DNA from 3 places in the Streptomyces sp. NPDC051664 genome. Region 3 is predicted to be linked to each of the others. Evidence: riboswitches for the same ligand, from Rfam matches in the RefSeq annotation. Region 3 holds a riboswitch; each other region holds the start of a gene.

The links. A riboswitch is a leader RNA that binds a small molecule or an ion and turns the genes downstream of it on or off. The one in region 3 is predicted to bind S-adenosylmethionine.
Region 1: another riboswitch for S-adenosylmethionine. It lies ahead of ACIA8E_RS27160 (putative leader peptide); the one in region 3 lies ahead of thrC (threonine synthase).
Region 2: another riboswitch for S-adenosylmethionine. It lies ahead of ACIA8E_RS09805 (aminotransferase class V-fold PLP-dependent enzyme); the one in region 3 lies ahead of thrC (threonine synthase).

Annotation. Positions count from the first base shown of each region.
Region 1 covers NZ_JBITCU010000017.1:14,459-24,231, reverse strand. Annotated here, with positions in the region: gene ACIA8E_RS27200 (phosphocholine-specific phospholipase C) at 1-1,544, shown strand, start outside; gene ACIA8E_RS27195 (protein kinase family protein) at 2,030-3,100, opposite strand; gene ACIA8E_RS27190 (GntR family transcriptional regulator) at 3,535-3,864, shown strand; gene ACIA8E_RS27185 (hypothetical protein) at 3,980-5,065, shown strand; gene ACIA8E_RS27180 (hypothetical protein) at 5,288-5,425, shown strand; gene ACIA8E_RS27175 (hypothetical protein) at 5,545-5,790, opposite strand; gene ACIA8E_RS27170 (DUF4395 domain-containing protein) at 5,891-6,301, opposite strand; gene ACIA8E_RS27165 (TlpA family protein disulfide reductase) at 6,517-6,951, shown strand; SAM riboswitch class IV at 7,422-7,534, shown strand; gene ACIA8E_RS27160 (putative leader peptide) at 7,574-7,690, shown strand; gene ACIA8E_RS27155 (LLM class flavin-dependent oxidoreductase) at 7,765-8,982, shown strand; gene ACIA8E_RS27150 (NtaA/DmoA family FMN-dependent monooxygenase) at 9,001-9,773, shown strand, end outside.
Region 2 covers NZ_JBITCU010000004.1:166,646-176,418, forward strand. Annotated here, with positions in the region: gene ACIA8E_RS09785 (c-type cytochrome) at 1-24, shown strand, start outside; gene ACIA8E_RS09790 (Rieske 2Fe-2S domain-containing protein) at 21-1,076, shown strand; gene ACIA8E_RS09795 (cytochrome bc complex cytochrome b subunit) at 1,073-2,698, shown strand; gene trpD (anthranilate phosphoribosyltransferase) at 2,823-3,887, shown strand; SAM riboswitch class IV at 3,973-4,090, shown strand; gene ACIA8E_RS09805 (aminotransferase class V-fold PLP-dependent enzyme) at 4,267-5,643, shown strand; gene ACIA8E_RS09810 (Lrp/AsnC family transcriptional regulator) at 5,732-6,013, opposite strand; gene ACIA8E_RS09815 (rhomboid family intramembrane serine protease) at 6,010-6,759, opposite strand; gene ACIA8E_RS09820 (hypothetical protein) at 6,930-7,172, shown strand; gene ACIA8E_RS09825 (NYN domain-containing protein) at 7,209-8,570, shown strand; gene ACIA8E_RS09830 (NlpC/P60 family protein) at 8,854-9,773, shown strand, end outside.
Region 3 covers NZ_JBITCU010000016.1:24,995-34,767, forward strand. Annotated here, with positions in the region: gene otsB (trehalose-phosphatase) at 1-219, shown strand, start outside; gene ACIA8E_RS26400 (trehalose-6-phosphate synthase) at 238-1,632, opposite strand; gene ACIA8E_RS26405 (glucosyl-3-phosphoglycerate synthase) at 1,687-2,637, opposite strand; SAM riboswitch class I at 2,790-2,916, shown strand; gene thrC (threonine synthase) at 2,934-4,235, shown strand; gene ACIA8E_RS26415 (MoaD/ThiS family protein) at 4,294-4,572, shown strand; gene ACIA8E_RS26420 (cold-shock protein) at 5,027-5,233, shown strand; gene groL (chaperonin GroEL) at 5,586-7,208, shown strand; gene ACIA8E_RS26430 (HAD family acid phosphatase) at 7,309-7,977, opposite strand; gene ACIA8E_RS26435 (peptidase) at 8,389-9,663, shown strand.

The sequences.
Region 1 (9,773 bases), on a different contig from region 3:
ACCCGAACCGCTACTACATGTGGTCCGGCTACACCGGCAACGACGGCGCCGGCGGCGGCCCGGTTCTGGGCAACCAGGAGGCCGGGTACGGCTGGAAGACGTACCCCGAGCGTCTGGAGGCCGCCGGAGTCTCGTGGAAGGTCTATCAGGACATCGGCGACGGCCTCAACGCTGCCGGCTCCTGGGGCTGGATCAGCGATGCCTTCCGCGGCAACTACGGTGACAACTCCCTGCTCTACTTCAACAACTACCGCAACGCCCAGCCCGGCAGCGCCCTGTACGAGAAGGCCCGCACCGGCACCGACGCCAAGTCGGGCGACGGTTACTTCGACCGGCTGCGCGCCGACGTGGCGGACGGCACGCTGCCCCAGGTCTCGTGGATCGCCGCCCCGGAGGCCTTCAGCGAGCACCCGAACTGGCCCGTGAACTTCGGTGCCTGGTACATCTCGCAGGTCCTGGACGCGCTGACCGCGAACCCGGCGGTATGGGCGAAGACGGCGCTCTTCATCACCTACGACGAGAACGACGGCTTCTTCGACCACGTGGTTCCGCCGTACCCGCCCGCCTCCGCCGCGTGGGGCCTGTCCACGGCGGACGTCTCGAAGGACCTGTACACCGGTGGCGGTGGCTACGCGGCCGGACCGTACGGCCTCGGCCCGCGCGTCCCGATGATCGTGGTCTCCCCGTGGAGCAAAGGCGGCTACGTCTGCTCCGAGACCTTCGACCACACCTCGGTGATCCGCTTCATGGAGAAGCGTTTCGGAGTGCAGGAGCCCAACATCTCCCCCTGGCGCCGTGCGGTCTGCGGCGACCTGACCTCGGCCTTCGACTTCAGCCGGACGGATGCCTCCCCGGCCGCCCTCCCGTCGACGGCCGGCTACGTCCCGCCGGACCACAACACCCACCCGTCCTACCACCCGGTGCCGCCGGCCGCCGGCACCCTGCCGAAGCAGGAGACCGGCACCAAGCCGACCCGCGCCCTCGGCTACAGCCCGTACGTGGACGGCAAGGCCACCTTCTCCACGGGCCAGTTCACCCTGTCCTTCTCCAGCGGATCAGTGCTCGGCGCCCACTTCCACAGCACCTCGGGCAACCGCACGGACGGCCCCTGGCCCTACACGGTCGAGGCAGGCAAGATCCTCTCGGACACCTGGAGCACCAGCAGCTCCACCGGCAACCAGATCAACCTCACGGTGTGGGGCCCGAACGGCTTCCTGCGCACCTGGAAGGGCCCGGCGAAGACGGCCGGCCCTGAGGTCACGGCCCGCCACGTCGCCTCCACCGGCAACCTGGCCCTCACCCTGACCAACCCCGGAGCGGCCGCGGTCAACCTCACCGTGACCAACGCCTACGGCGGCACGGCCCAGACCTTCAAGGTCAACCCCGGCGCCACCGTCTCCCACACGGTGGACCTGGCCACCACGAGCCGCTGGTACGACGTCAAGGTCGTCTCCGACGCGGACAGCACCTTCCTGCGCCGCTTCGCCGGCCACGTGGAGACGGGCGCCCCGGGCGTCTCCGACCCGGCGGTCAAGACCGCCTGACCCGGTCCTCCGGGGTACGCAGTCGCCGTCGTTCCACTCGTGGCTGTCGTGGCGTCACCGTTGCCTGGTGTGCAGCAGGACGAGGACATGGCAACTCCCTGAGTCGGTCTGTCCGGCCGGGGGCCCGCAGCCATCGCTGCAGGCCCCCGGTCGGAGGTTTGGCTCGCTAGCTGACGCGGTCGGTTGCGAGCTGTGCCGACAGCGCGGGTATGCCGAGGTTCTGCTCGTCCTGCTCAGTCGCTTGGTAGAGGCTGTTCTTCAGCTGGTGCGGGTCGTCCTCGAGGTCGTAGTACTCCCGGAACCGCCGCCTTTGCCTCGCCGCTTTTCGGCCTGCCGAACGCCCTGCTGACCCCGCATGTCGCCGGGATGACCAGGAGCGCTATGGCCGCGGCCGCCCTACGTTGCGCGGACCAGATCGCGGCTCTGCTCGCCGACCGCCAGCCGCATCCGGTCCGACGCTGACGTCTGATGGCCGCCCAGGTCCGTCAGACGATGGACGAGCTGCCCAACCCGCCGATCCGGCCGATCTCCTCCATTGGATACGGGGTCTGCCTGCTCTCCAGTTGGAACTTGCGGTAGAAGTCCGTCATCACCGCGGCGAGCGGAGCGTGGCGGGTGAGGATCGCCGCGACCTGCGGCGGAATTCCCTTCGGGTGCTCTCCTTGGGCGCATGCGCGTACGAACGCATTGCGCTCCTCTCCCCTGTACCCGTACAGAGCGGTGATGAGCCAGATCACCAGATGCGTGACGGAGTAGCAACGGTCATAGGTCTGGTGTTCCGCGAAAAAGTCGGCCTCTTCCTTGGACAGGTCGAACCGGGAAGAGATCGCGAGGCCGTAGTCCGCAAAGAACAGACGCTCACCGTCGGTCAGAATGTTCTGGAAGTGGGCATCGAAGTGCAGGAGACCGCGGGCGTTCATGAACGAGGTCCCGGCCTGCAGTTGCCTCACGACCATGGCGCAGGCCCTCTCGGCCGCTTCGTCCCCGGCTTTGACCCGGACGCCCAGCCAGTCGTGCAGTGTCTGCGGGATGTACTCCAGGAACAGTGCGATGCTCGCCGAGGAATCGCGCAGCGCCTCGATCCGGCGGCGCACCTCCGATCCGCCTCCCCAGTAGGTGACAGCCTTCTCCACGTCGGCCAGTTCCTCGGGAAGCGACTGCCCGGGGTGCGGCAGGGCCCGCCAGTGGTACATCAATGGGAAGCCCTCATAATCCTGTGCGAGCACCCAGTTCGTCGTCATGGTGTGCACGGCCAGCTCCCTCCAGGCCCCAAAGCCCGGCCCCCCGATGACCCCGACACCGAAATGGGAGAAGGCAGGTAGCCCGAAGAGGTTGGCCGTGGACCGGACGTTCTCCGGCTGCCTTTCCAGATCGCTCAGCGGCACCCGCTTGACGAAGACTGGGGTCCCGCCGATGTCCAGCAGCGCCGATGTCCCGCCGATACCGGATCCCATTGGCTCAGCCGCATCCACGAGGTCGCGCAGTTCAAGATCACTGCACAGGGCCAACGCTGCGGAGACGGCACGGTGAGCCGCCAGGCGCGCATCGCGCGACATGTCAACGCTCTCGACGACTGCCTCCACGTGGGGAACAACCTCTCCGAAATACCTGGGCGTCCCCGACGGGCACGTGTGCGCGACGCACAGCCCTGCGGTTCGACTCTCGGCACGTGCAGCGGGCATCCAGGATCCGTTTTGCACACAGATCCGAACTCCCTTTCGGCTGCACTGTACGTGAAGACGACAACGAGATCGGGCGAACGCGATGCCTCGGCAAACCACCACTGCTCAGCGGCTCAGAACTGGGCTAAGGGCTGTCCCGTAACCCCTGGCGGATCAGCGCGCGGCGTCGGATGCGGTGCATCGCAAGGCGAAGGGGCGTCCATAGCAAGCGCTTCTGCAAGGTCTAGACCACTGCTACTTTGTTGTGCATCCCGCATGCATACACAAGCCGTGACGTGAGGTCAGTTGTGTCCCAGTCGCGTGGACCCATGGAGCAGGTGTTGCCTGCCTACCTGCGCATCGCCACCCACTTCGCCCGAGAGATCGAGGCAGGTCGCCTCTCTCAAGGTGAGAAGATCGGCCCAGAACGTGCCCTGGCCGAACAGTTCGGAGTCAACCGCGGGACGGTGCGGGCCGCACTGCGGCACCTCCGCGAGCAGCGCCTTGTCGTGACCGACTCCCGTGGCACCTATGTGACAACGCCCGAACATCAAACGGCTGCCATCATCCGCCAGTCAGCAGCCCCGGCGCTGGAGGTGGGCTCCGGTGGCCCCCAGGGTGTGCGGAGAGATACAGGATCCGGGGGACCGGGGGAGTGACGGACGGTCTCGGTGCTGACGGGGTGGCGGGGGTTGGGTAGGGTTGCCGCGGTTCTGTGGCAGCGGTCGGTCGCGTTGGAGTCGACGCGCACGGGCCGTGACGGAGGTGGTTTGGGTGGAGCTGGCCACGGCCTTCAACGACGCGTGGCACAGGCAGCCGGATCCGGCGGATCGGCCCGACGATCGTCGGCCGTCGAACCCGCAGTGGGTGCTCGTCTCGGCCCTGTGGTTGCTCGCCGCGTGGACACTGGAATCCACACCCGGGTGGGCGTCGACGCTCGTGCTCAACAAGACCGGTGACCGCCGCGACGAGGCATGGCCGGCTCCGCCCGAGCAGCTTGCCGCGATCGCGGACCTGCCGGAGGTCACGGGCGCTGTCCCATACGCCACCATGTTGTCGAAGGACGACCACTCCACGCCGCCCGAGGAACTGGTCTCGCTCATCGCCGGGGCGGCCCACGTCCACGACGCGCGTCGGACGTCGTTGGTGCGGTACCTCGCGAACGAGGCAGCCTGCCGGAAGGGCGACCTGCTCCGCCTCACCACGACCGACGATGATCCAGCCCTGCACCTGTTGCACCGGGATTACTACGGCACGGTGCGGATCACCCTCGCGCCGGCGCCGACGACGCAGCAGCCGCCGGTCATCGCGGATGACGGTGCCGACGGCGCCATCCGTACCCGGATCTCCTGCCTCGCCACGCTTCTGAGCGACCTCCTCATGGTGAACAACAACAACTCCGTCGACTTCCGGTTCCGGATCGGCACGCTCCCCGAAAACGACACGCAGGACGACGACCGCCTCGCCGCCGCCACCCGCTGGTGGTCGGCCACCCGCGACGACGCCGAAGAGTACGCCGACGAAGAACCGACGTTTCGCCCGATCACGTTCACCGAACTGCGGACGTCGCTCCACATGGACGCCCGGCTCTCCCTCGTCGACATCTGGGACGGCTCGTGGAGCGGCATCCATGAGATGCCCGAGATCCCGGCCGACCACGTCGTGACTCATCTTGTCGACGACCTGGTCGACGTCATCGACGGTCGGCTGGGCGGCGCGCTCGTCGCGGCGAACGGGTACCTGCCCACCGGGTGGCCGCCGGCGGACCCAACCGACGAGGACGACGAGGGCGCGTACACATACGTGCTGTTTGTCCTCGGCAACGAGGTGGGCGTCCTCGACATCGACCGGTCCTGCTGAACGCGTGTCCCGCTGTCGGCGCGGCCGGCGTCGCATGCCAGACCACCTGCACCGCCCGTCGTGAACTGTTCGGTCGCCTGGGTGGCCAGGAACCGCCTGGGGCCGCGCGGTCGTCGCACGTCCTGCCGGTTGATCGAGGTGCAGCGCCGTCATCTACCCACGAACCAGGCATGCCTGCGGTCGCAAGCCGAGCGCCGCGGCGGCCGCCTCATAGGGGTCTGGGTGGGGCTTGGTACGTGCGCTCTCGCCCTCTTCATCACCGGCGAGGAGATCCTCATGAGCGGCGGCTCCAGCGAATGGCGGGACACGGCCGGGGCGGGTTCGCCGCCCTCGGCCCGCCTGATCAGGCCGCTTCCGTGAGGGGTTCCTCGGCCCAGATGGTTTTGCCGCGGTCTTCGTAACGCGTTCCCCACCGCTGGGCGAAACTGCGACACCAGCAGTAGACCGCGGCCCGCCCCCGTCGGTCGTGCGGGCGTGCTTCAGGTGCGGAGCGGCGCGTTGTGGTTGGTCAGCACGGTGATGGAGCGGCGCTGGGCGTCCTCGTCGGCGGCGACGAACTCGGGGTTGCCGACGACGTGTTCGCCGGCGTCGATGTCGACGTAGGCTCGCTCCCGGAGACGGTCGGCTGGGAGAAGTAACCCACGCCCGCACCGGGTGCCCGGACAGATCCCCCGGATCGGCGGAGCCGAGTGGCAGGCCGAGGCGGGGGATCGCTCGTGCGTCATGTCGAGGTGAGTCCACGGTGCGCGGCCCGCTTGATCGGCAGTAACGGGAGACCGCGCCGATGACCTCGGCTAACCGGCTGTGTGGGCCGGACTGCGGTGCTCAGGTGCTTCGGAAACGGCGAATGGACAGGTACATCTCGCAGCCGAGGCAGTAGCCGAAGGCCGCGTTGAGAAAGGCCGCAGCAAGGGCGAGCGCGGTGGCGGCCAGGCCGAGCCACTCAGCTCCGGCGAGGTAGCCGACGGTGCCGACCAGGCCGAAGCCGAAGCCCACGCCCTGGGCGAAGCGGGGCGGACGGGCATCCTCCAGTTCGCGCGGCGGGGCGAGTCCGGGCCGAATCGCGACTCGGAACAGCCAGCCGTACGGGGAGTACTGCAGGCCGCCGAACGCGCCGAGCGCGAAGATCGCGGTCTGCACGGCCAGCAGGACGCCGCTGCCAGTGATCAGTACCGCGCAGAGGACAAGTGTGGTGAGCGCGGCGGCAAAGCGGGTGCCGCGCGGGTCTATCTGCATGAGAAGGACTCCGGGACGAGGGGAGGAGGGCAATCGGGCAGGCGCGGGTGTCAGCGACAGCGGCACGCTGTGACCCGGCAGAGGTCGACCACGCGACGAGTGGTCAGCCCCAGCGGCCGGGGAGCGGAGTCCATGGCCGTCATCGTAGCGGTGCGGCACCGAGCGGTCGATGGTCAGTTGGGATGGGGGAGTGGGCGGTGGTGCAGACTGGTTGTATGACCGGGTTGGTGGTGTGTGTCGCGGTGCTCGTTCTGGCGAGCATCTTCGCGGTGGTGCAGGCGGCGCGCAGCGGCAGGCTCCGGTTGCGGCCCATGGATGGTGCGGTGCGCTTGTCGTCGGCGGAGATCGGGGCCGAGCTGGGGGAGCGGGTGACGCTGCTTCAGTTCTCCACTGCCTTCTGCCAGCCATGCCGGGCGACGCGGCGGATGCTGGCCGAGGTCGCCGGGACGGTGCCGGGAGCGGCGCATGTGGAAATCGACGCGGAGGACCGGCTTGAGCTGGTGAGGCGGCTGAAGATTCTGCGCACGCCGACCGTGTTTGTTCTCGACGCGAGCGGCCGGGTTGTCGTCAGTGCGTCCGGGCAGCCCAGGCGTGCGGACGTGATCGCGGCCATCGGTAAGGCAACCGGGGCCTCCACCGCCCGATCGTGATCAAGCAGCTCGCTGCTGAGTCCGTTCTCCGATGCAGGCTGCCGGCCGGACGACCATTTCCGGAACGGACCACCCCTGGGGGCGTTCGCCGAATCGGCTGCCCAGAGGTGCAACCGGACAGGGAGGCCCAGGCTGGTGTTGCTGGTGAACCACTCGGTGTGGTCGACCAGATACTTACGCCAGCCGCGCGTTCGCCGTGGACCAAGACCTGCGTCCGCGTTCGTTGCGAGGCGGCCGTTCGTACGGCCGCCTCCCACACCTGTGCTGTCTGGTTCTACGAGTCGATCGGATTCGCTCTGCGCCGCCGCACCAACTACCTGGCCGCCGCACCAACTACCTGTTGGCGCGTAGCCGGGACGGCCGGACGGAACAGATGGCGCAGCTGTGTTGTTGTGCGTCGTGGCGATATGGGCATGACTATGATCTCCGGACGTTGCGCGGCGCTGCCGCCCCGCGTAGCGTTCCGGGCAGGTTATGAGTGTCAGCGTCAAGCCCTGGCTTGCTGACCGGCAACCCTCCTGCGCGGCGGGGTGCTCCAGGTGACGACCAGGCGGGGCCTGTCCGGGTTTCGCAAGCGCGAGGCCCTCGGGCCCGCCGAGCCGGAAGGGCGGAGGTGACGGTCATGCCACCCGTGTCCTGCCCGCCTGTCAGGGTTCTTGTCCCGCGGCGCAGCGTCCACCTGTACTCCCGGCCCCACATCGACCTGCAGCGTGTGGCCGGCGCGCTCTGTTGTTCCTGACCTGCTCTCCCGCCGCCGAACCTCCGGACGAGAGTCGGCGATCACATACGGTCGATCAGGAAGGCACCCCTTTCGTGTCCTCATCTCCTTCTTCGCTGTCTTCATCGCTTCACCTCGCCGTGGCCCTCGACGGCGCGGGCTGGCACCCGGCCGCCTGGCGCGAGCCGGTGGCCCGACCCAGGGACCTGCTCACTGCCACGTACTGGTCCGACATCATCACGGAGGCCGAACACGGCCTGCTGGACTTCGTGACGATCGAGGACGCACTCGGGCTCCAGTCCTCGCGCTTCACGGAGCCCGACAGTCGTACCGACCAGGTGCGTGGGCGGCTGGACGCGGTGCTCATCGCCGCCCGCGTGGCCCCGCTGACCCGGCACATAGGGCTCATACCGACCGTGGTCGCCACCCACACCGAGCCGTTCCACATCTCCAAGGCGATCGCCACCCTCGACTATGTGAGCACCGGTCGTGCCGGCCTGCGGATCCAGGTGTCGGCGCGGCAGAACGAGGCGGCCCACTTCGGCCGCCGTGCGTTTCCGCGTTTCCGCATCGAGGATCTGGACGGCCCGGCCGTACGGGAGCTGACCGCCGAACTCTTCGAGGAGGCCGGCGACTACGTCGATGTGGTGCGCCGCCTGTGGGACAGCTGGGAGGACGACGCCGATATCCGGGACGCCGCCACAGGCCGCTTCATCGACCGCGACAAGCTGCACTACATCGACTTCGAGGGCAGACACTTCAGCGTCAAGGGCCCCTCGATCACACCCCGGCCACCACAGGGACAGCCGGTCGTCAGCGCTCTGGCGCACCAGAGTGTGCCCTTCCAACTGGTAGCTCGTTCAGCCGACATCGGGTACGTCACCCCGCACGACACCGACGAGGCCCGCGCAATCGTCGACGAGATCCGCGGCGAACAGGCTGCGGCGGGGCGCGCGGAGGACCCCCTGCACATCTTCGGCGACCTGGTGGTGTTCCTCGACGACGACCCTGCAGCGGCGACGGCCCGCCGAGACCGCCTGGACGGCCTCGCGGGTTACGCCTACACCAGTGACGCGAAGGTGTTCACCGGCACGCCCGCGCAGCTGGCGGACCTGCTCCTGGAGTGGCAGCGGGCCGGACTGGCCGGCTTCCGGCTGCGCCCCGCCGTGATCGGCCACGACCTCGAGGCGATCACCCGCGGTCTGGTGCCCGAACTGCAGCGCCGCGACGCCTTCCGGCGCGCCTATGAGGCCGACACCCTGCGCGGGCTGCTCGGGCTCACCCGCCCCGTCAACCGCTACGCCACCGTCTGAGCCGGAGGGACCACGACCATGAGCACCAGCAAGGGATCCGGCAAGCCACTCAAGCAGATACATCTCGCGGCCCACTTCCCCGGCGTCAACAACACCACCGTGTGGAGCGCCCCCGAGGCCGGCAGCCACATCGAGTTCAGCTCGTTCACGCACTTCGCGCGCACCGCCGAACGCGCCAAGTTCGACTTCCTGTTCCTCGCCGAAGGGCTGCGGCTGCGCGAACAGGGAGGGGAGATCTATGACTTGGACGTGGTGGGGCGCCCCGACACCTTCACCGTGCTGTCCGCCCTCGCCGCTGTCACCGAACACGTCGGTCTGACCGGCACCATCAACTCCACCTTCAATGAGCCCTACGAAGTGGCCCGCCAGTTCGCCAGCCTCGATCACCTCTCGGGCGGGCGCGCAGCGTGGAACGTCGTCACCTCGTGGGACGCCTTCACCGGCGAGAACTTCCGCCGTGGCGGCTTCCTCCCGCAGGAGGAGCGGTACTCCCGGGCCAAGGAGTTCCTGGCCACCGCGAACGAACTGTTCGACTCGTGGCATGGTGACGAGATCGTCGCCGACCAGCAGGCCGGCTCCTTCCTCCGGGACGCGCGGGCCGGAGCTTTCATGCACAAGGGACAACACTTCGACATCGAAGGGCAGTTCAACGTCCCGCGTAGCCCGCAGGGCCGTCCGGTGATCTTCCAGGCCGGCGACTCCGACGAAGGCCGCGAGTTCGCGGCCTCCAGCGCCGACGCGATCTTCAGCCGGTACAGCGCTCTCAAGGAAGGTCAGGCGTTCTACACGGA
Region 2 (9,773 bases), on a different contig from region 3:
ACCGCTAAGGCCAAGAAGTCATGAGTAGCCAAGAGAAGATTCCAGAAGAGAACCTGCCCGCTGAGCAGGAAGCCGCGCACGGCGCGGTAGAGGGCGCGGACGACCCGTTCGCCGACCCGGGGCTGCCGGCCCACCGGCCGCGCATCCAGGACATCGACGAACAGGCCGCAAAGCGCTCCGAGCGCACGGTCGCGTTCCTGTTCGTGCTGTCCATGCTGGCGACCGTCGGCTTCATCGCCTCGTACGTCATCTTCCCGGTGGACAAGATCGTGTTCATCTGGCCGTTCGGCCATGTGAGCGCGCTCAACTTCTCCCTCGGGCTGACCCTGGGCGTGGCGCTCTTCACGATCGGCGCGGGCGCCGTCCACTGGGCGCGCACCCTGATGTCCGACGAAGAGGTCGCCGACGACCGGCACGCCATCGAGGCGGAGCCCGAGGTCAAGGCGAAGGTTCTCGCCGACTTCGCGGCCGGTGCCGAGGAGTCCGCGTTCGGCCGGCGCAAGCTGATCCGCAACACCCTGTTCGGTGCGCTGGCCCTGGTGCCGCTCTCCGGCGTGATGCTGTTGCGCGACCTCGGCCCGCTGCCGGAGAAGAAGCTCCGTCAGACCCTGTGGTCCAAGGGCAAGCAGCTCATCAACATGAACACGATGGAGCCGCTGCGTCCCGAGGACGTCGCCGTCGGTTCGCTGACCTTCGCCATGCCCGAGGGCCTGACGGAGGACGCTCACGACTTCCAGACGCAGATCGCCAAGGCTGCGCTGATGATCATCCGTATCCAGCCGGAGAACATCAAGGACAAGCGTGAGCGCGAGTGGGCCCACGAGGGCATCGTGGCCTTCTCGAAGATCTGCACCCACGTCGGTTGCCCGATCAGCCTGTACGAGCAGCAGACGCACCATGTGCTCTGCCCGTGCCACCAGTCCACCTTCGACCTCTCCGACGGCGCCCGCGTCATCTTCGGTCCGGCCGGTCACTCCCTTCCGCAGCTGCGGATCGGTGTGAACAGCGAGGGCAACCTCGCGGCGCTCGGTGACTTCGAAGAGCCCGTCGGTCCTGCATTCTGGGAGCGCGGATGAGTACTGCGACCGACACGAAGCGCAAGGCGCCCGCCGGTGAGCGGGTGGCCGACTGGGCGGACGGCCGGCTCGGGATCTACTCCCTGGCCAAGGCCAACATGCGCAAGATCTTCCCGGACCACTGGTCCTTCATGCTCGGTGAAGTCGCCCTCTACAGCTTCATCATCATCATCCTCACGGGTGTGTATCTGACGCTGTTCTTCCACCCGAGCATGAACGAGGTCGTGTATCACGGCTCGTACGAGCCGATGCAGGGCATCCGGATGTCCGAGGCCTACGCCTCGACGCTGGACATCAGCTTCGACATCCGCGGTGGTCTGCTGGTCCGCCAGATCCACCACTGGGCCGCGCTGATCTTCCTCGCCGCCATGTTCGTGCACATGATGCGCGTCTTCTTCACGGGTGCGTTCCGCAAGCCGCGTGAGATCAACTGGCTGTTCGGCTTCCTGCTGTTCGTGCTGGGTATGTTCACCGGCTTCACGGGCTACTCGCTCCCGGACGACCTGCTCTCGGGTACGGGTGTCCGCTTCACCCAGGGCGCGATCCTGGCCACGCCGATCGTCGGCACGTACATCTCGATGTTCCTGTTCGGCGGAGAGTTCCCCGGCGGCGACTTCGTCGCCCGGTTCTACTCGATCCACATCCTGCTGCTGCCGGGCATCATGCTCGGCCTCGTGGTCGGCCACCTGATCCTGGTCTTCTTCCACAAGCACACGCAGTTCGCGGGTCCCGGCCGCACCAACAAGAACGTGGTCGGTATGCCGTTGCTGCCGATCTACATGGCGAAGGCCGGAGGCTTCTTCTTCCTGGTCTTCGGTGTCATCGCGGTCATCGCGGCGATCGCCTCGATCAACCCGATCTGGGCCATCGGTCCGTACCGCCCGGACCAGGTGTCCACCGGCGCCCAGCCCGACTGGTACATGGGCTTCGCCGAGGGTCTGATCCGAGTGATGCCTGGCTGGGAGATCAACCTGTGGGGTCACACGCTCGTCCTGGGCGTGTTCATCCCGCTGATGGCCTTCGGCCTGGTGCTGGCCGTGATCGCGGTCTACCCGTTCGTCGAGTCCTGGGTCACCGGGGACAAGCGCGAGCACCACATCCTGGACCGCCCGCGCAACGCCCCGACCCGGACGGCCTTCGGCGTCGCCTGGATCGCGGAGTACATCATCGTCTTCATCGGCGGTGGTAACGACCTCTGGGCCACGCACTTCGATCTCTCGCTGAACTCCATCTCGTGGTTCGTCCGGATCTTCATCTTCGTGGGCCCGGTCCTGGCGTTCCTCGTCACGAAGCGGATCTGCCTCGGCCTTCAGCGTCGCGACAGGGAGAAGGTGCTGCACGGACGCGAGTCCGGCATCATCAAGCGCCTGCCGCACGGTGAGTTCGTCGAGATCCACGAGCCGCTCAACCCCGCGCAGCTGCACACGCTCACCGCGCACGAGCAGTACAAGCCGGTCGAGATCGGCCCGACGGTCGACGAGAACGGTGTCGAGCGCAAGGTGCCCGCGATGCAGAGGCTGCGGGCCAAGCTCAGCAAGGGTTACTTCGGCGAGCACAACCAGATCGAAAAGCCCACTGCCGAGGAGTACAAGGAGATCACCAGCGGCCACGGCCACCACTGATCGCCTCGACTGATCGCCACAGCGGGAGCCCCGTCCATTCGATGGACGGGGCTCTTTGCTGTCCCGGGCGCTCGATAGGGTGGGGTCCATACCCTTTTCGGCTGTGGACCCCCAGGAGCGGACCATGAACGTTGTGACCCCGGTCGGCGGCGACAGCGTGGCGGCTCGTTCCTGGCCCGGCGTGCTGAACGCTCTGCTGCGCGGCCAGGACCTGACCGCCGACGACACCGCGTGGGCGATGGACAACATCATGAGCGGCGAGGCGACCGACGTGCAGATCGCCGGTTTCGCCGTCGCCCTGCGCGCCAAGGGCGAGACCGTCGACGAGGTCACCGGACTCGTCCGCGCCATGTACGAGCACGCCACCACGATCCAGGTGCCGGGCCGCACGGTCGACATCGTCGGAACCGGCGGCGACCTCGCCAAGACGGTCAACATCTCCACGATGTCCGCGATCGTCGTCGCGGGCACCGGAGCCAAGGTCGTCAAGCACGGCAACCGCGCCTCCTCCTCGGCCAGTGGCGCCTCCGACGTCCTGGAGAAGCTCGGCGTCAATCTGGAGCTGGCCCCGCAGCGCGTCGTCGAGGTGGCGGAGGAGGCAGGTATCACCTTCTGCTTCGCGGTGAAGTTCCACCCCGCCCTGCGGTACGCGGCGCGGGCCCGTAAGGAGCTCGGCGCGCAGACCACGTTCAACATCCTCGGTCCGCTCACCAACCCGGCCCAGGTGCGCGCCCAGGCCATCGGTGTCGCCGATCTGAAGATGGCCCCCATCGTCGCGGGCGTGCTCGCGGCGCGCGGCAACTCGGCGCTGGTCTTCCGCGGCGACGACGGTCTGGACGAGCTGACGACCACGGCGACCTCCCGGATCTGGGTGGTCCGGGACGGCGAGGTACGCGACGAGGCCTTCGACCCGCGCGACGTCGGCCTCCAGCTGGTTCCCGTCGAGGCGTTGCGCGGCGCCGACGCCTCGTACAACGCCGATGTGGCCCGCCGGCTGCTGGCCGGTGAGACCGGTCCGGTACGCGAAGCGGTGCTGCTCAACTCGGCGGCGGCGCTGGTGGCGCTGGACCCGGGCGAGGGCACGTTGAACGAGCAACTGGCCGCCGGGATCGCCAAGGCCGCCGAGTCCATCGACTCGGGTGCGGCCCGGGCGGCGCTGGATCGCTGGGTGACGGTCAGCAACGCCTGACCGAACGGGAAATGCGGACCGGGGCGCAGTCCAGATCTTGGACTGCGCCTTGCACGTCGACGCACGTATGGCAAGATGCTGGTCAGGTCATGAGTGACAGCGACTACGGCCCCGGCCCGCTGTCCGGCAACCCTCCGTCCGTGGCGGGGTGCCCCGGGTGAAGACCAGGCCGTAGGCAGCGAGGTCTGCGGCAAGCGCGGACCCCTCGACATCTGTGAATGTCACATCCCTGGGGTCCTGGTCCTCAAGGAGCCTCTTGTGAGCAAGCGAATGCGATAGGGCCCCGTCCGGCCCCTCTCCGCACCCCCTTTTTCTTCCTCCTGCGCTGCCGCGTACCCGCCGGCGCAGTGAATTCGCCTGCCTCTTACGGGAGTTCGCCATGTCTGTTGTCACCGCTGCCACCGACCGGTCCATTTGTTCCCCGCTGCCTGTTCTGGGAAAGGATGTGACCGTTCCGCTCGTTACCGGCGGAGAAGTCACTTATGCCGCCCTGGACTACGCGGCCAGTGCCCCGGCCCTGCAGCGGGTGTGGGACGACGTCGCCGCCTACGCCCCGTACTACGGCAGCGTCCACCGCGGCGCCGGCTACCTCTCGCAGCTCTCCACGGACCTCTTCGAGAACAGCCGCAAGGCGGTTGCGGAGTTCCTCGGCTGCCGCGCCGGGGACCAGGTGATCTTCACCCGGTCGACGACGGATTCGCTGAACCTGCTGGCCGCGGCGGTGCCCGCCGACTGTCAGGTCTTCGTGTACGAGACCGAGCACCATGCCTCGCTGCTGCCCTGGCGCGACGCCCGTGTCACCTACCTCAACGCTCCCCGCACCCCGGCCCAGGCCGTCGAGACGCTGGAGCGGGCGCTCGCCGGCCGTGACCCCCACGGCCCCGCGCTGGTCTGCGTCACCGGCGCCTCGAACGTCACCGGTGAGCTGTGGCCGGTGAAGGAGCTGGCCGCCGCCGCCCACGCCCACGGCGCCCGGATCGTGCTGGATGCCGCACAGCTCGCGCCGCACCACCCGGTCGACATCGACGAGCTCGACGTCGACTGGGTCGCCTTCTCCGGACACAAGCTGTACGCGCCGTTCGGCTCCGGTGTCCTCGCGGGCCGCGCCGACTGGCTGCAGGACGCCGAGCCGTACCTGGCCGGTGGCGGCGCCTCCCGGAAGGTCGCCCGGCGCACCGACGGCGGTGTGGACGTGGAGTGGCACTCCACCGCCGCCCGGCACGAGGCCGGTTCGCCCAACGTCATCGGCGTCTACTCCATCGCCTCCGCCTGCAAGGCGCTCACCGAGGCCGGCTTCGACCGCCTCGTCGCCCGCGAGCAGCAGCTCGTCACCCGGGTCCGCGAAGGCCTCGCCGAGGTCCCCCAGGTCAAGGTGCTGTCGCTGTTCGGTGACGACGCCCCGCGGGTCGGCGTCATCTCCTTCGTGGTGGAGGGCTGGAACAGCTCGCACTTTGCCGCGGCGCTCTCCGCCGAGTACGGCATCGGGGTACGCGACGGACTGTTCTGCGCCCACCCGCTGGTGCGCACCCTGCTCGGCAGCGACCCGCAGGACCCGGGCGAGTGCGGCGCGCCGGAGGCCGAGCCGGGCGAGCGTTCGCTGAACGCGATCCGGGTCAGCTTCGGCGCCGGTACGCCGGACGAGCACATCGAGCGCTTCGTCCGCGCGGTCAAGGTGCTGGTGAGCGAAGGGGCCCAGTGGAAGTACCGCACCGAGGACGGCCGCTGCGTCCCGGACCGGGGCACGGCTCAGGTCTGACCGGCCGGGAACCGAGGCCGTAATACTTCGGCCGGGGACGGGCAGCTGCCCGTCCCCGGCCGAAGTATTACGCCGTGATGTGGCGTACCTATGCGTCGAGACCGATGGCGAAGGCCGCTTCCAGGTCGTGCTGCGAGTACGTACGGAACGCGACATGCGTGTCGGTGCCCTCGACACCCGGGATCTTGCTGATCCGGCCGGGGATGACATCCGCCAGATCGTCGTGCTTGGCCACCCGGACCATGGCGATCAGGTCGTACGTACCGGTGACCGAGAAGACCTCGCTGACGCTGTCCAGCGCCGCGATGGACTCGGCGATCTCGGGAATCCGGTCCACGCTGGTTTTGATGAGCACGATCGCGGTGATCACGGCTGGCTTTCTCCCTCGGTGGCCGTGGCTGGAGTCTTCACTCTAGCCCCACGGCGGTAGCGCCCCCAGGCGTAGAGGAAGCCGGTGGCGAAGCCGACCACATGGGCGAGATAGGCCACCCCCGGTCCGCTGCCCGCACCCTGCGCGGCCATCCACTGCAGGACGAACCAGAAGATCAGCACGATCCAGGCGGGAAAGCGCAGTGGCAGGAAGAGCAGGAACGGGAAGAGGCTGGTGACCCGGGCCCGGGGGAACAGGTACAGGAACGCCCCGAGCACCGCGGAGATCGCCCCCGAGGCGCCGACGAGGGTCTGGTCGGAGTCGGCGTGCGCCGCCGCGTACGCCAGCAGGGCGAGATAGCCGCAGCCGAGATAGAAGAAGGCGAACTCCGCACGGCCCATCCGCTCCTCGGCCATCGCCCCGAAGACGTACAGGAAGAGCATGTTGCCGAGCAGATGCAGCCAGCTGCCGTGCACGAAGAGTGCGGTCAGCGGGGTGAGCAGGGCATGTGCGGAGCCGCCCCACAGCTCGGTGGGGATCACCCCCCAGCGCTCGAAGTACCCGGCCTGGGCGGCGAGCAGGGTGTCGGCGGTGCCGTACGTGGGGTTGAACCCGGAGAGCGGGCTGATCAGGAAGACGGCACAGCACAGGCCGATGAGGGCATACGTCACCGGGGCGCCGCCCGCGGTGGCGGCGCGCAGGAGTCTGCCGGTCAGTCCACCCGTCACAGCCCGCCGTTCGATCATGAACAGAGCATGACGCAAGGTGATGGAACGGGACAGACCGCCTCGCCGTGCCGATGGGTATGCACAAGGCCGTAGGGTTACAGCAGGACATCCGCAGTTCGACGGCGCACCGCGAGATCCTTGGCAGGCAGCAGCACGACGCTCGACGCTCGACGAAAGAGGACGCAACGATGACGACGGTTCCACAGCCGACCGACGGGACCCGCTGGCGCTGCACGCTCTGCGGGAATCTCACGCGCTTCGACGTGACGCGTTCGTCCAAGGTTGTCGAATACGTGCATCTCGACCTCGCAGGAGAGGCGACCGTCGAAGAGCGCGAGGTGGTCAGTGAGACCATCGAGTCGGTCCGGTGTCGTTGGTGCAACGCGGTGGACCAGATCGAACTAGTCGACAGGCCGGGTGCCGACTCCTGACGGGGCCGTGCGGACAGACATTTGGGGTGACGGATCGTGGAGCAGCCCGCAAGCGGCGCCGAGCCGGCAGGTGGAGCCGGCGACGCCGTCGAGGCGCTCGACCGCCCGCTGCCCGAAGGCGTACGGCGGCGGGTCGTCGCGCTGGTCTCGGACGCGTTCGGTGGCCTCACGGTCACCGAACTCCCGGCCCAGCTGAGGCAGTACGCCCGCTTCACCCCGACCCGGCGCGCCAAGTTCGCCGGGAACGCGATGGCGGCCGCCCTGGAGAGCGACACGCTGTTCCGTCAGCGCATCGGAGAACGGCTCCGGGAGTCCCAGCCCGAGCTGACCGCGGCTGTGGGGGCAGGATCGCCGCCCGCTGCCGCCGACCCTGTCGATGTGGCCGCCGCAGCCTATGTGCTGCGCCCGGTCGGCTGGGTGAAGCTGGTTGCCGCAGCCGGCGAGGAGGTCCAGCGGGCCGACGCGGAACGGGCCGACGAGGAGAGCCGGCGCGAACTGGAACGGCTGCGCGAGGAACTCGCCCAGGCCCGGACCCAGACCAAGAGCGAGACCGAACGGCTCCGCGGTGAGCTGGACGCGGCCCGCAAGGAAGCCGACGCGCTGGGGCGCAAACTGCGCTCCGCCCTGAATGAGGTCAAGCGTGGTGAGGCCGCGGTCCGCCGGGGCAAGGCCGAGACCGAGACCGTACGGACCGAAGCGGCCGCCCGGATCTCCGCGGCCGAGAGCGAGACCCGGCGGCTGCGGGCCCGGCTCGGAGAGGCGGAGGCGTCCGTCGAGGCGAGCCGCAGGGCAGCCAGGGAGGGCCGCACGGTCGAGGACATGCGGCTGCGGCTGCTGCTCGACACGGTGCTCGACGCGGCCCGCGGGCTGCGCCGCGAACTTGCCCTGCCGCCCTCCTCGATCCGTCCCGCGGACAGCGTCGACGCTGTCGAGCCGGGCGCGATGTCGCCCAAGGACATTGCCGCCAGGGCGCTTTCGGACACCGATCCGGCCCTGCTCGACCAGCTGCTCGCACTGCCGCAGGCCCATCTGATCGTGGACGGCTACAACGTCACCAAGACCGGCTATCCGCAACTGCCGCTGGAGAAGCAGCGACTGCGCCTGCTGGGCGGTCTCGCGGTGCTCGCGGCGCAGTCCGGCGCCGAGATGACCTGCGTCTTCGACGGGGCCGAACTGGCCGCTCCGGTCCTGCTCGCGCCGCCGCGCGGGGTGCGGGTGCTCTTCAGCAAGCCGGGTGTCACCGCCGACGAGCTCATCCGTCAACTGGCCCGCGCCGAACCGCCGGGCAGGCCCGTCGTGGTGGTCTCCACCGACCGCGAGGTGGCGGACGGTGTGGCGAAGGCGGGGGCCAGGCCCGTTGCGTCCGTCTTGCTCCTGAAGCGACTTTCGCGCGCCTAGTGCGAGTTGTGGTGACTTGCCGGAATTTATGGAACGGACCGTCAAGCTGTCGCTACACGCGGTGTGATGTGAGTAAAGAAGTGACTGCTGGGGCGAGATTTTGCTTGTGAGGATTTGAACTGATCACAAGATGGTCACTAAGGTCGGGCCTCGAACCTTCGCACGGTTGATCGCCCATCCGGGGTGGCAGCGAAGGAACCGCCGAGTCCGTGACGTGCACGGAGCCGGGGATCCGATCCCCCACAGCCCGGTAGGCGGCTCGAGGAAGAAGGAGCTCGCCTTCGTGGCGTCCCACCGTCGTCCCAAGCAGCCGAGCCGCACCCGCGTGACCGTGCTCACCGCGACCGCCGCCGCGGCCGTTGCCCTGACCTCCCAGGCCGCCCACGCCGACCCCAAGCCGACCAAGAGCGAGGTCAAGGCGAAGGTCGACAAGCTCTACCACGAGGCGGAGACGGCCACCGAGAAGTACAGCGGGGCCAAGGAGCAGCAGCAGAAGCTCGAGAAGCAGGTCGACGCGCTGCAGGACAAGGTGGCCCGCGGCCAGGAGGAGCTCAACACGCTCCGCAGCGGCCTCGGTTCGCTCGCCGCCGCGCAGTACCGCTCCGGTGGCATCGACCCGTCCGTGCAGCTCTTCCTCGCCTCCGACCCGGACAGCTTCCTCGACGAGGCCTCGGCCCTCGACCAGTTGACGGCCAAGCAGACCGAGTCCCTGGAGAAGATCCAGGAGAAGCAGCGGGCCCTCGCGCAGCAGCGCAAGGAGGCCCAGGACAAGCTGGCCGACCTCGCGGACGTCCGTAAGACGCTGGGTGAGAACAAGAAGAAGTTCCAGGGCAAGCTCGCCGAGGCGCGGAGCCTGCTCAACACCCTGACCGCCGCCGAGCGCGAGAAGATGCGCCAGGACGACCTGCGGGCGAGCCGCGCCGCGGGCAGCCGGGTCGATCTGGGCAACGAGGTCCCCGCCTCCGCCCTCGGTGCCGCCGCCCTCCGGGCCGCCGCCACCCAGCTCAACAAGCCGTACGTCTCCGGCGGTACCGGCCCCAGCTCCTACGACTGCTCGGGCCTCACCCAGTGGGCCTATGCCCAGGCCGGCGTCGCCATCACCCGCACCACATACACCCAGATCAACCAGGGCACCCAGATAGGCCGCAGCGCCCTCAAGCCGGGCGACCTGGTCTTCTTCAACAACACGGCGCACGTGGGCCT
Region 3 (9,773 bases):
GACGCCGAGTCCGTCCTGTACGCCGGGGACGACCTGGGCGACCTCGCCGCGTACGCCGCGGTGGAGAAGCTCCGCACGGAGGGCCCCGAGGGCATCCCGGGGCTGCTGGTGTGCAGCGGAAGCGCCGAAGTGCCGGAACTGGCCGAGCGGGCGGACCTGTTGCTGTCGGGTCCGGCGGCCGTGGTCGACTTCCTCGCGGCCCTCGCCCGGCGCCTCTGAACGATCGCCGCCGGACGGTCAGTCCCGCCGCAGCGCCTCCAACTGTTCCAGGAACCACCGCTGCGGCGGCAACGCGGTCGCCGCCGCAGCCAGCCGCTTCGATCGCTCCGCCCGCTCCCCGTCCGGCATCGTCAGCGCCTCGTGCAGCGCGACGGCCGTCGCCGACACGTCGTACGGGTTCACCACGATCGCGTCCGCGCCCAGCTCCTCGTACGCCCCCGCCTCCCGCGACAGCACCAGCGCGCAGCCCTGGTCGGAGACCACCGGAACCTCCTTCGCGACCAGGTTCATGCCGTCGCGGATCGGGTTGACGAGCGCCACGTCCGCCAGCCGGTACGCCCCCAGCGAGCGCGCGAAGTCGTCGTTCACATGCAGCAGGACCGGGGTCCAATCGGGCGTTCCGTACGCCTCGTTGATGTCGTCCGCCAGCCGCTGCACCTCGGCCGTGTACTCCCGGTACACCGCCAGGTCCTGCCGCGACGGGTACGCGAACGCCACATGCACCACCCGCTCGCGCCACTGCGGGCGGGTGTTCAGCAGCTCCCGGTACGCCAGCAGCCCGCGGACGATGTTCTTGGACAGTTCCGTACGGTCGACCCGCACGATCGTCTTCCGGCCGGGGCCGCCCACCTGCTCCCGCAGGATCGCCATCCGCTCGTCCACGTCCGCCTCGTGCGCGCGGCGGCGCAGGAAGTCCGCGTCCGCGCCCAGACCGTGCACGCCGATCCTCGTCCGGCCGGTGCCGCCCAGGACCTCCGTGCAGCAGGCGGTGAACGCGTCCGCCCACCGCCGGGTCAGGAAGCCCGCCCGGTCCGCGCCGAGCATGCCGCGCAGCAGCTGCTCCGCGATGTCGTCGGGCAGCAGGCGGAAGTAGTCGACCGGGGCCCACGGGGTGTGCGAGAAGTGGCCGATCCGCAGGTCGGGGCGGAGGTCGCGGAGCATGCCGGGGACCAGGGCCAGGTGGTAGTCCTGCACCAGCACCGCCGCGCCCTCGCCCGCCTCCTCGGCGAGCGCCTGCGCGAAGGCCAGGTTGTATGCCTCGAACGATGCCCACTGCCGGCGGAACTCCGCGTCGAAGACCGGCTCCAGCGGCGTCTGGTACAGCATGTGGTGGACGAACCAGAGCACCGAGTTCGCGATGCCGTTGTACGCGTCGGCGTGCACATCGGCGTCGATGTCGAGCATCCGTACGCCCGGCTCGGCGATCCCGCGCCGGACCGCCTCCCTGTCCCCGTCGCCGAGCGCCGCGCAGACCCACAGCTTGTCCTCGACGGCGCTCAGCCCGGAGACGAGTCCGCCGCCGCCCCGTTTGGCGCTGATCGAACCGTCCTCGCTCAGTGCGTACGAGACCGGGCCGCGGTTGGACGCGACGAGTACCTGGGCAGCAGACGTGATCACGTGCTCGGAGACCATGTTGCGGAATCTAGCCCGATCGCGAACCGCCCAAACGTGCGAAGTCAGACCACCTCAGGCGGCGCGGCGCGAAACGTACTCCCTGATCTCCTGCATCGGCGGCCGCTCCTCGGTGTCCACGGCGTGCGTGCGCGGTACGAAGCCGGTCTCGCCGCGTTCGAACTGGGTGAGGGATGGTCGTACCAAGTGGCCGCGCGAGAGGCGCAGTTGCGCCGTCCGGTAGATCGCCGCCGCCATCCGGCCCAGTGCCTGCCCGTCCTGATGGCGGTGCTTCCTGACCCCCACATCGACCTGTGCCAGCGCGTCCAGCCCCACGGTGTGCAGCGCATCCACGAGCAGGCCCAGTTCCACTCCGTAACCGACCGGGAACGGCAGCCGCTCCAGCAGCGAGCGCCGCACCGCGTACTCGCCGCCCAGCGGCTGGACGAAGCCGGCCAGCTGCGGCCAGTGCAGATTGAGCAGCGGGCGGGCCACCAGTTCCGTGACGCGACCCCCCTGGCCTGCTGTGTCTCCGAGCGGGCGGTCGTACATCGCCTTCACGAACTGCACCTCGGGATCGGTGAGCAGCGGGCCGATGATGCCGGAGACGAAGTCCGCGGAGAAGTCCTTCAGGTCGGCGTCTATGAAGCAGACGATGTCACCTTCGGTGACCAGGAGTGATCGCCAGAGAACCTCGCCCTTGCCGGGCACGGCGGGTATCCGCGGGAGTATGTCGTCACGGTGCACCACCCGGGCGCCCGCCTTCCGGGCGACCTCTGAGGTGGCGTCCGTCGACCCGGAGTCGATCACCAGCAGCTCGTCGACCAGCTGGACCTTCTCCATCAGCTCGACCCGAATCGTCTCGACGATCGCGCCGACCGTCGCCTCCTCGTTGAGGGCGGGCAGCACGACGCTCACACTTCCGCGCTGCGGATCCCTGGCCCTGGCGGCGACGAGCCGGTCCAGCGGGCGGTCGGCGGCCGACCAGGAGCGCCTGGTCAGCCAGCGTTCGACCTCTTCCAGCACGACCGATACTCCCTGTATGTGATCCATCTCGCGGTTCGGACGGCTATCTCAACCGTCCGATGCTTCGGTTACAGTCTTGAACAACGCGGATGACCCTCGCATGCCGGGGTCCTCCGCCGATAAATGCCTGGATCGATGATCCAGTGCCACAGCGCTCATCCAGAGGGACTGAGGGAACGGCCCGTTGAAGTCCCGGCAACCCTCCTGCCGACCGCGAGGTCAGGTGGGGAAGGTGCCAATTCCGTCTCGTGGCGAAATGCGTCGCGAGGAAGATGAGGAGAAAGGGCCTCGCCATCATGGCTACGCAGACCGTTGCAGTGAGCACCAATTCTTCCGCCGACGCTGTCGACCTCGGTCCCGCCGCGGCACTTTCCTGCCGCGAGTGCGGAGAGCGTTTCGAGCTCGGTCCCATTTTCGCCTGCGCGACCTGTTTCGGGCCGCTCGAAGTGGCGTACGACCTGCCGAGCGGCTCCCCGGACGAGCTGAAGAAGCGCATCGAGGCCGGCCCGAACAACATCTGGCGTTACGCGCCGCTGCTGCCGGTCCCCGCCGATGTCGCGGACAAGCCCAACATCAACCCCGGCTTCACCAAGCTGGTCAAGGCCGACAACCTCGCCCGCGAACTGGGCGTCACCGGCGGCCTGTACGTCAAGGACGACTCCGGCAATCCGACGCACTCCTTCAAGGACCGCGTCGTCGCGATCGCCGTCGAGGCCGCCCGCGCCTTCGGTTTCACCACTCTCTCCTGCTCCTCCACCGGCAACCTCGCCGGCGCCGTGGGCGCGGCCGCGGCCCGGGCCGGCCTGCGGTCCTGCGTGTTCATCCCGCACGACCTGGAGCAGGGCAAGGTCGTCATGGCCGCGGTGTACGGCGGTGAACTGGTCGGCATCGAGGGCAATTACGACGACGTCAACCGCTTCTGCTCGGAGCTCATCGGTGACCCGCTCGGCGAGGGCTGGGGCTTCGTCAACGTCAACCTGCGCCCGTACTACGGCGAGGGCTCCAAGACGCTCGCGTACGAGATCTGCGAGCAGCTCGGCTGGCGGCTGCCGGACCAGCTCGTCATCCCGATCGCGTCCGGCTCGCAGCTCACGAAGATCGACAAGGGTCTGCAGGAGCTGATCAAGCTCGGTCTCGTCGAGGACAAGCCGTACAAGATCTTCGGCGCCCAGGCCGAGGGCTGCTCCCCGGTCTCCACCGCCTTCAAGGCCGGTCACGACGTCGTACGCCCCCAGAAGCCGAACACGATCGCCAAGTCGCTGGCGATCGGCAACCCGGCCGACGGCCCCTATGTCCTGGACATCGCCCGCCGGACCGGCGGCGCCGTCGAGGACGTCGACGACGAGCAGGTCGTCGACGCGATCAAGCTGCTGGCACGCACCGAGGGCATCTTCGCGGAGACGGCCGGCGGGGTGACGGTCGGTGTGACGAAGAAGCTGATCGAGGCCGGCCTGCTGGACCCGACGCTCACCACCGTCGTCCTCAACACCGGTGACGGTCTGAAGACGCTGGACGCGGTCGCCCCGACCACCGGTCCGACGGCGACCATCCGGCCCAGCCTCGACGCGTTCCGCGCCGCCGGCCTGGCCCGCAGCTGACCCGACCACCGGGACGTCCATCCGTGACGTCCACCCGAGACGCAAGGAAGGCACCCACATGAGCGTCAAGGTCCGTATCCCCACCATCCTGCGCACCTACACGGGCGGTCAGGCCGAGGTCCCGGCCGAGGGCGCGACCCTCTCCCAGGTGATCGAGTCGCTGGAGCAGAACCACCCGGGTATCGCCGCGCGCGTCCTGGACGATCAGGGCAAGCTGCGGCGGTTCGTGAACGTGTACGTCAACGACGACGACGTGCGCTTCGAGGGTGGCCTGGAGGCGGCCACCCCGGACGGCGCCGGCATCTCGATCATCCCGGCCGTCGCGGGCGGCTGCTGACCCTCCGTCGCCCCGGCGCGGACTCTCCGTGGCCCCCGCGGCCGACTTCACAGCGTCACCGGAATTGCCCCCTCTGCGAGGTAAGCGGAGGGGGCAATTCTGCATGGTTAAGCGCGGTACAGTTGGGAAGTCCCCTCCGCTGCCCGTGCCGACCGCATATGAGAATGCGCCCGCCCGCGACAAGATGCAGCCAAAGTGTTCGAACTCCTTGTGTCATAAGTGGCCTTTGCCCGGCCCGAGTTGCCCTGGAATCGCATAAATTCCGCATATTCGGGCGTTCGGTGCTGCCCAGAATTCTCGTCCGATTGACCTGTTGCAGAGGGCAGTTGGGCAGATACATTCGGCCGCGGTCGACGCGTTCCGGCGCACGCACCCTCTCCTGTCGGAGGGTGAGTTCTGACCCGGGCCCGCGAAGTGCGGTCCTGTGCAAGGGCCAGTAATAGGGGAGTTAGGCATGGCTCAGGGCACCGTCAAGTGGTTCAACGCGGAGAAGGGGTACGGCTTCATCGCGGTCGACGGTGGTGCGGATGTTTTCGTCCACTACAGCGCGATCCAGATGGACGGGTACCGCACCCTCGAAGAGGGTCAGCGAGTTGAATTCGAGATCTCGCAGGGCCAGAAGGGGCCGCAGGCGGACATGGTCAAGCTCGCCGTCGGCTGAGCTCGGCGCGGTCGGCCAACGACACCACTCACGCATGTAGGGCCCGTACCCCCAGGGGGACGGGCCCTTCACGCGTCGTGCCGGCCGTCACCCCGCGTGGCATCCCCACGACATCCCACGCGGCGTCGCCCGGTCGGCGCCTTGTCCACAACCGCCGGGGGCGCTTGCACTCGTGGGGGTCGAGTGCTAATCATTGGCGTTAGCACTCTCCAGGTGAGAGTGACAGAACTTGGACCGGGCCGGTGAGGCCCGCAGGCCCGGTGGGGCAAGGAACCACCGGGCAGGCAGGCCGTCCGTCGCGGGCGCCACTCGGTCCGGAGAAATCCACCCCTGTCCGGGAGGACCACTTCACATGGCCAAGATCATCGCGTTCGACGAGGAGGCACGGCGCGGTCTCGAGCGCGGGATGAACCAGCTCGCCGACGCCGTCAAGGTCACCCTTGGCCCCAAGGGCCGCAACGTCGTCCTCGAGAAGAAGTGGGGCGCGCCCACGATCACCAACGATGGTGTTTCCATCGCCAAGGAGATCGAGCTCGAGGACCCGTACGAGAAGATCGGCGCAGAGCTGGTCAAGGAAGTCGCCAAGAAGACGGACGACGTCGCCGGCGACGGTACGACCACCGCCACCGTTCTCGCCCAGGCGCTCGTCCGTGAGGGCCTTCGCAACGTAGCCGCGGGTGCAAACCCGATGGCCCTCAAGCGGGGCATCGAGAAGGCCGTCGAGGCCGTCTCCGCCGCTCTGCTGGAGCAGGCCAAGGACGTGGAGACCAAGGAGCAGATCGCTTCGACGGCCTCCATCTCCGCCGCCGACACCCAGATCGGCGAGCTCATCGCCGAGGCGATGGACAAGGTCGGCAAGGAAGGCGTCATCACCGTCGAGGAGTCCCAGACCTTCGGTCTGGAGCTCGAGCTCACCGAGGGTATGCGCTTCGACAAGGGCTACATCTCGGCGTACTTCGCCACCGACATGGAGCGCATGGAGTCGTCCCTGGACGACCCGTACATCCTGATCGTCAACTCCAAGGTCAGCAACGTGAAGGACCTCCTTCCGCTGCTGGAGAAGGTCATGCAGTCCGGCAAGGCACTGCTGATCATCGCCGAGGACGTCGAGGGCGAGGCTCTGTCGACCCTGGTCGTCAACAAGATCCGTGGCACCTTCAAGTCCGTTGCCGTCAAGGCCCCGGGCTTCGGTGACCGCCGCAAGGCCATGCTCGGCGACATCGCCATCCTCACCGGTGGCACGGTCATCTCCGAGGAGGTCGGTCTCAAGCTCGAGAACGCCGGCCTGGACCTGCTGGGCCGCGCCCGCAAGGTCGTCATCACCAAGGACGAGACCACGATCGTCGACGGTTCCGGTGACAGCGACCAGGTTCAGGGTCGCGTCAACCAGATCCGTGCCGAGATCGAGAACTCGGACTCGGACTACGACCGCGAGAAGCTCCAGGAGCGCCTGGCGAAGCTGGCCGGCGGCGTGGCCGTCATCAAGGCCGGTGCCGCCACCGAGGTCGAGCTCAAGGAGCGCAAGCACCGCATCGAGGACGCCGTTCGCAACGCGAAGGCGGCCGTCGAGGAGGGCATCGTCGCCGGTGGTGGCGTGGCGCTGCTGCAGGCCTCCGCCGTCTTCGAGAAGCTGGAGCTCTCGGGTGACGAGGCGACCGGTGCCAACGCCGTCAAGCTGGCGCTGGAGGCCCCGCTCAAGCAGATCGCCGTCAACGGTGGTCTCGAGGGTGGCGTCGTCGTCGAGAAGGTGCGCAACCTGCCGATCGGTCACGGTCTGAACGCCGCGACCGGCGAGTACGTCGACATGATCGCCGAGGGCATTCTCGACCCGGCGAAGGTCACGCGCTCCGCTCTGCAGAACGCCGCGTCGATCGCCGCGCTGTTCCTGACCACCGAGGCCGTCATCGCCGACAAGCCGGAGAAGGCCTCTGCGGGCGCTCCGGGCGGTATGCCGGGCGGTGACATGGACTTCTGATCCTGACGGATCAGTAGTTTCGGTCGCACATCGGCCCCCGGGACCTGTACAGGTCCCGGGGGCCGATGCCATGTCCGCGGCGGTGACGGCCGGTCAGCGGTCAGGAGAGCTTGCCGTCGTAGTCCGGGAGCTTGAACGTCCGCTCGGCGTGGCCGCCGACCAGGTCGCTTTCGTTGTTGCCGATGTTGGCGATGATCGTGTAGCCCCGGGCCTCGATCTCGGCACGCTTGGCGGTCTTGTACGTGCTGACTTCGTCGAAGAGGTCGGGCAGGTCGCGGACGTAGAGGCCGGTCACCGGGTAGCCGACCGCGGTGAGGTTGTGCTGCGTCAGCGAGGCGATGATGCCCGGGCGGGCGGTGACGAAGAAGATGGCGACGCCTTGGGAGTCGGCGTACCGGACCAGATCGCGGACCTGGGCGATCGCGGGGGTCGGGAACGTCCAGAAGTAGTGGAAGTCCGTCTCCAGCGACGAGTTGTCGATGTCGAGGACGATCGCCGGTTTCTGGCCCGCGGGGGTCTGCGCGATGCGCTGTTGGATGTAGGGGCGGGCCACGTCGATGACCGCGGCGACATCACGCTGCCAGGTGCCGTAGTCGATGCCCAGGATGGCGGCATTGCCGCCGGGGGCCCAGGACGTGGCGGTTGCCCCGGCGGTGGGCGACGACACGGGGGCGGCCTGGGCGGCTGTGGCGGGCGCGACGAGGGCGAGAACGGCGGCCGCGGCGGCGACGCCCGCCGTACGGGCGAACCGGGTACGGCTTCGGCTCATGAGGGTGTCTCCTGGGTCGATGTTGACATGCACGCGTTCAACACTCGGTGAGGCCGAGCCTCATGTCTACCGGCCGGTAGGAAACTTTTCATGGACGCTGCCGGCGGCTGATGGTCATCAGGCGCTCACCGCAATCGTGTAGGTCGGACGCCACGTGATGACGCCCCTGAGTCGGGGGTCCCACGGCCGCGTCCAGGGTGTGTGGCATTCCTCACAGCGAAAGTGCAGGGAGTGAAAGCAACTGCACCCATTCGTCTCTTCTGTCTGTCCCGGTGTGGTGGTGTGGGCCGGAGCGGGTGAAAAACTCGTGACGGTATACGGCTGCCCCGGTCATACGATCACCTCAAGTCGCATATGCGTGTCCCATTCCGCTGCGACCCTTCTTCTCTTTTCGGACCCCGAAGGGCTCTTGTGAAGATTCGCCGGATTCTTGCCACAGCTGTTGCCGCCGCAGTGACCACGCCTGCCCTCCTGCTGTCGGTCACCCCCGCGTTCGCCGACGACAAGCCGGCAGCGCAGACGCAGGAGAAGCCGTCCATCGCGGAGTTGGAAAAGGCCGCCGAGGCAGCGCAGGCGGCGTACGACGACGCCGTAGCGGCCCAGAGTGCCGCCTACGCGGCTCTGGAAGCGGTCCTGTCCGACACCGCTCCGCTGGCCGTTGCGGCCGAGGCGGCCGAGGCCGCGGCAGCCGACGCCGCCACCGCGAAGACCGATGCCGACCAGGCGGTCGTCGACGCCAAGGCGGCGGTCGACGCCCTCCCGGAGACGGCCACCGAGGAGGAGAAGGCCGCGGCGGCGACGACCCTCACCGAGGCGGAGGCCGCCGCCGCAGCAGCCGCCGATGCCAAGACCGCCGCGGATGCCAAGGTCGTGGAAGCCCTGGACGCGCGTGACGACGAGCGGGTCGCCGCAGCCCGGACGCTGAACCAGGCGCAGAAGGCCACCGAGGCGGCGCTCGCCGACAAGACCGCCGCCGACGAGGCGCTGGCCAAGGCGAAGGAGGAGGCGGGTGAGGGCGGCGAGGACTGCGTCCCCGAGGCCAAGCTCACCACGGTCGTCACGGGTCTGCCGTCCACGGTCGTCGCCGGCACGAAGGTCAACTTCGATCTCCGGGTGACCAACGGCACCGACAAGACGATGGACGAGGTGCTTCCGTTCGCCTACGTCCACGCGACCGACAAGAGCGGGCTCAAGGACATCGACGACCTGGTGCACCTGCAGTGGTCGTCCGCCTCGTCCTCGACGTGGAAGACCGTCGACAACGAGCACTACATGGACGCCATCAGCCCGCTGAAGGCCGGCGCCCACGCCGACGTCAAGATGCGCCTCACGGTCGACGCCTCGGCCCCCGCCGGCAACGGCGTCACCTTCGTCGCCGGTGACTACTTCAACGACAACGGCACCTGCGGCGGGAACCCGGACCTCGAGGGCTACGAGTTCCTGATCGCCGCCGCGGGCAGCAAGCCCGGCAAGGTCGACGACGCCAAGCCGAGCACGACCGAGCCGAACACGTCGGACCTCACGCCGCAGGGCGGCGCGTCGGCCAGTCCCGTGAGCGGCAGCCTCGCCGCCACGGGCACGTCCTCCGCGACGTCGCAGCTCGCCCTCGCGAGCGGCGCAGCTCTGGCGATCGGCGCGGGCGCGGTGTTCGTCGCACGCCGTCGCAAGGCCGGCGCCCACGCCTGACGCATGAGACGGGGTGCCGATCCGGCACCCCGGCCCACGCGCTGACCGCCCAACGGGCCCGACACCGAGCGGTGTCGGGCCCGCTGCGGTGACACGGCCGCCCTGATGAC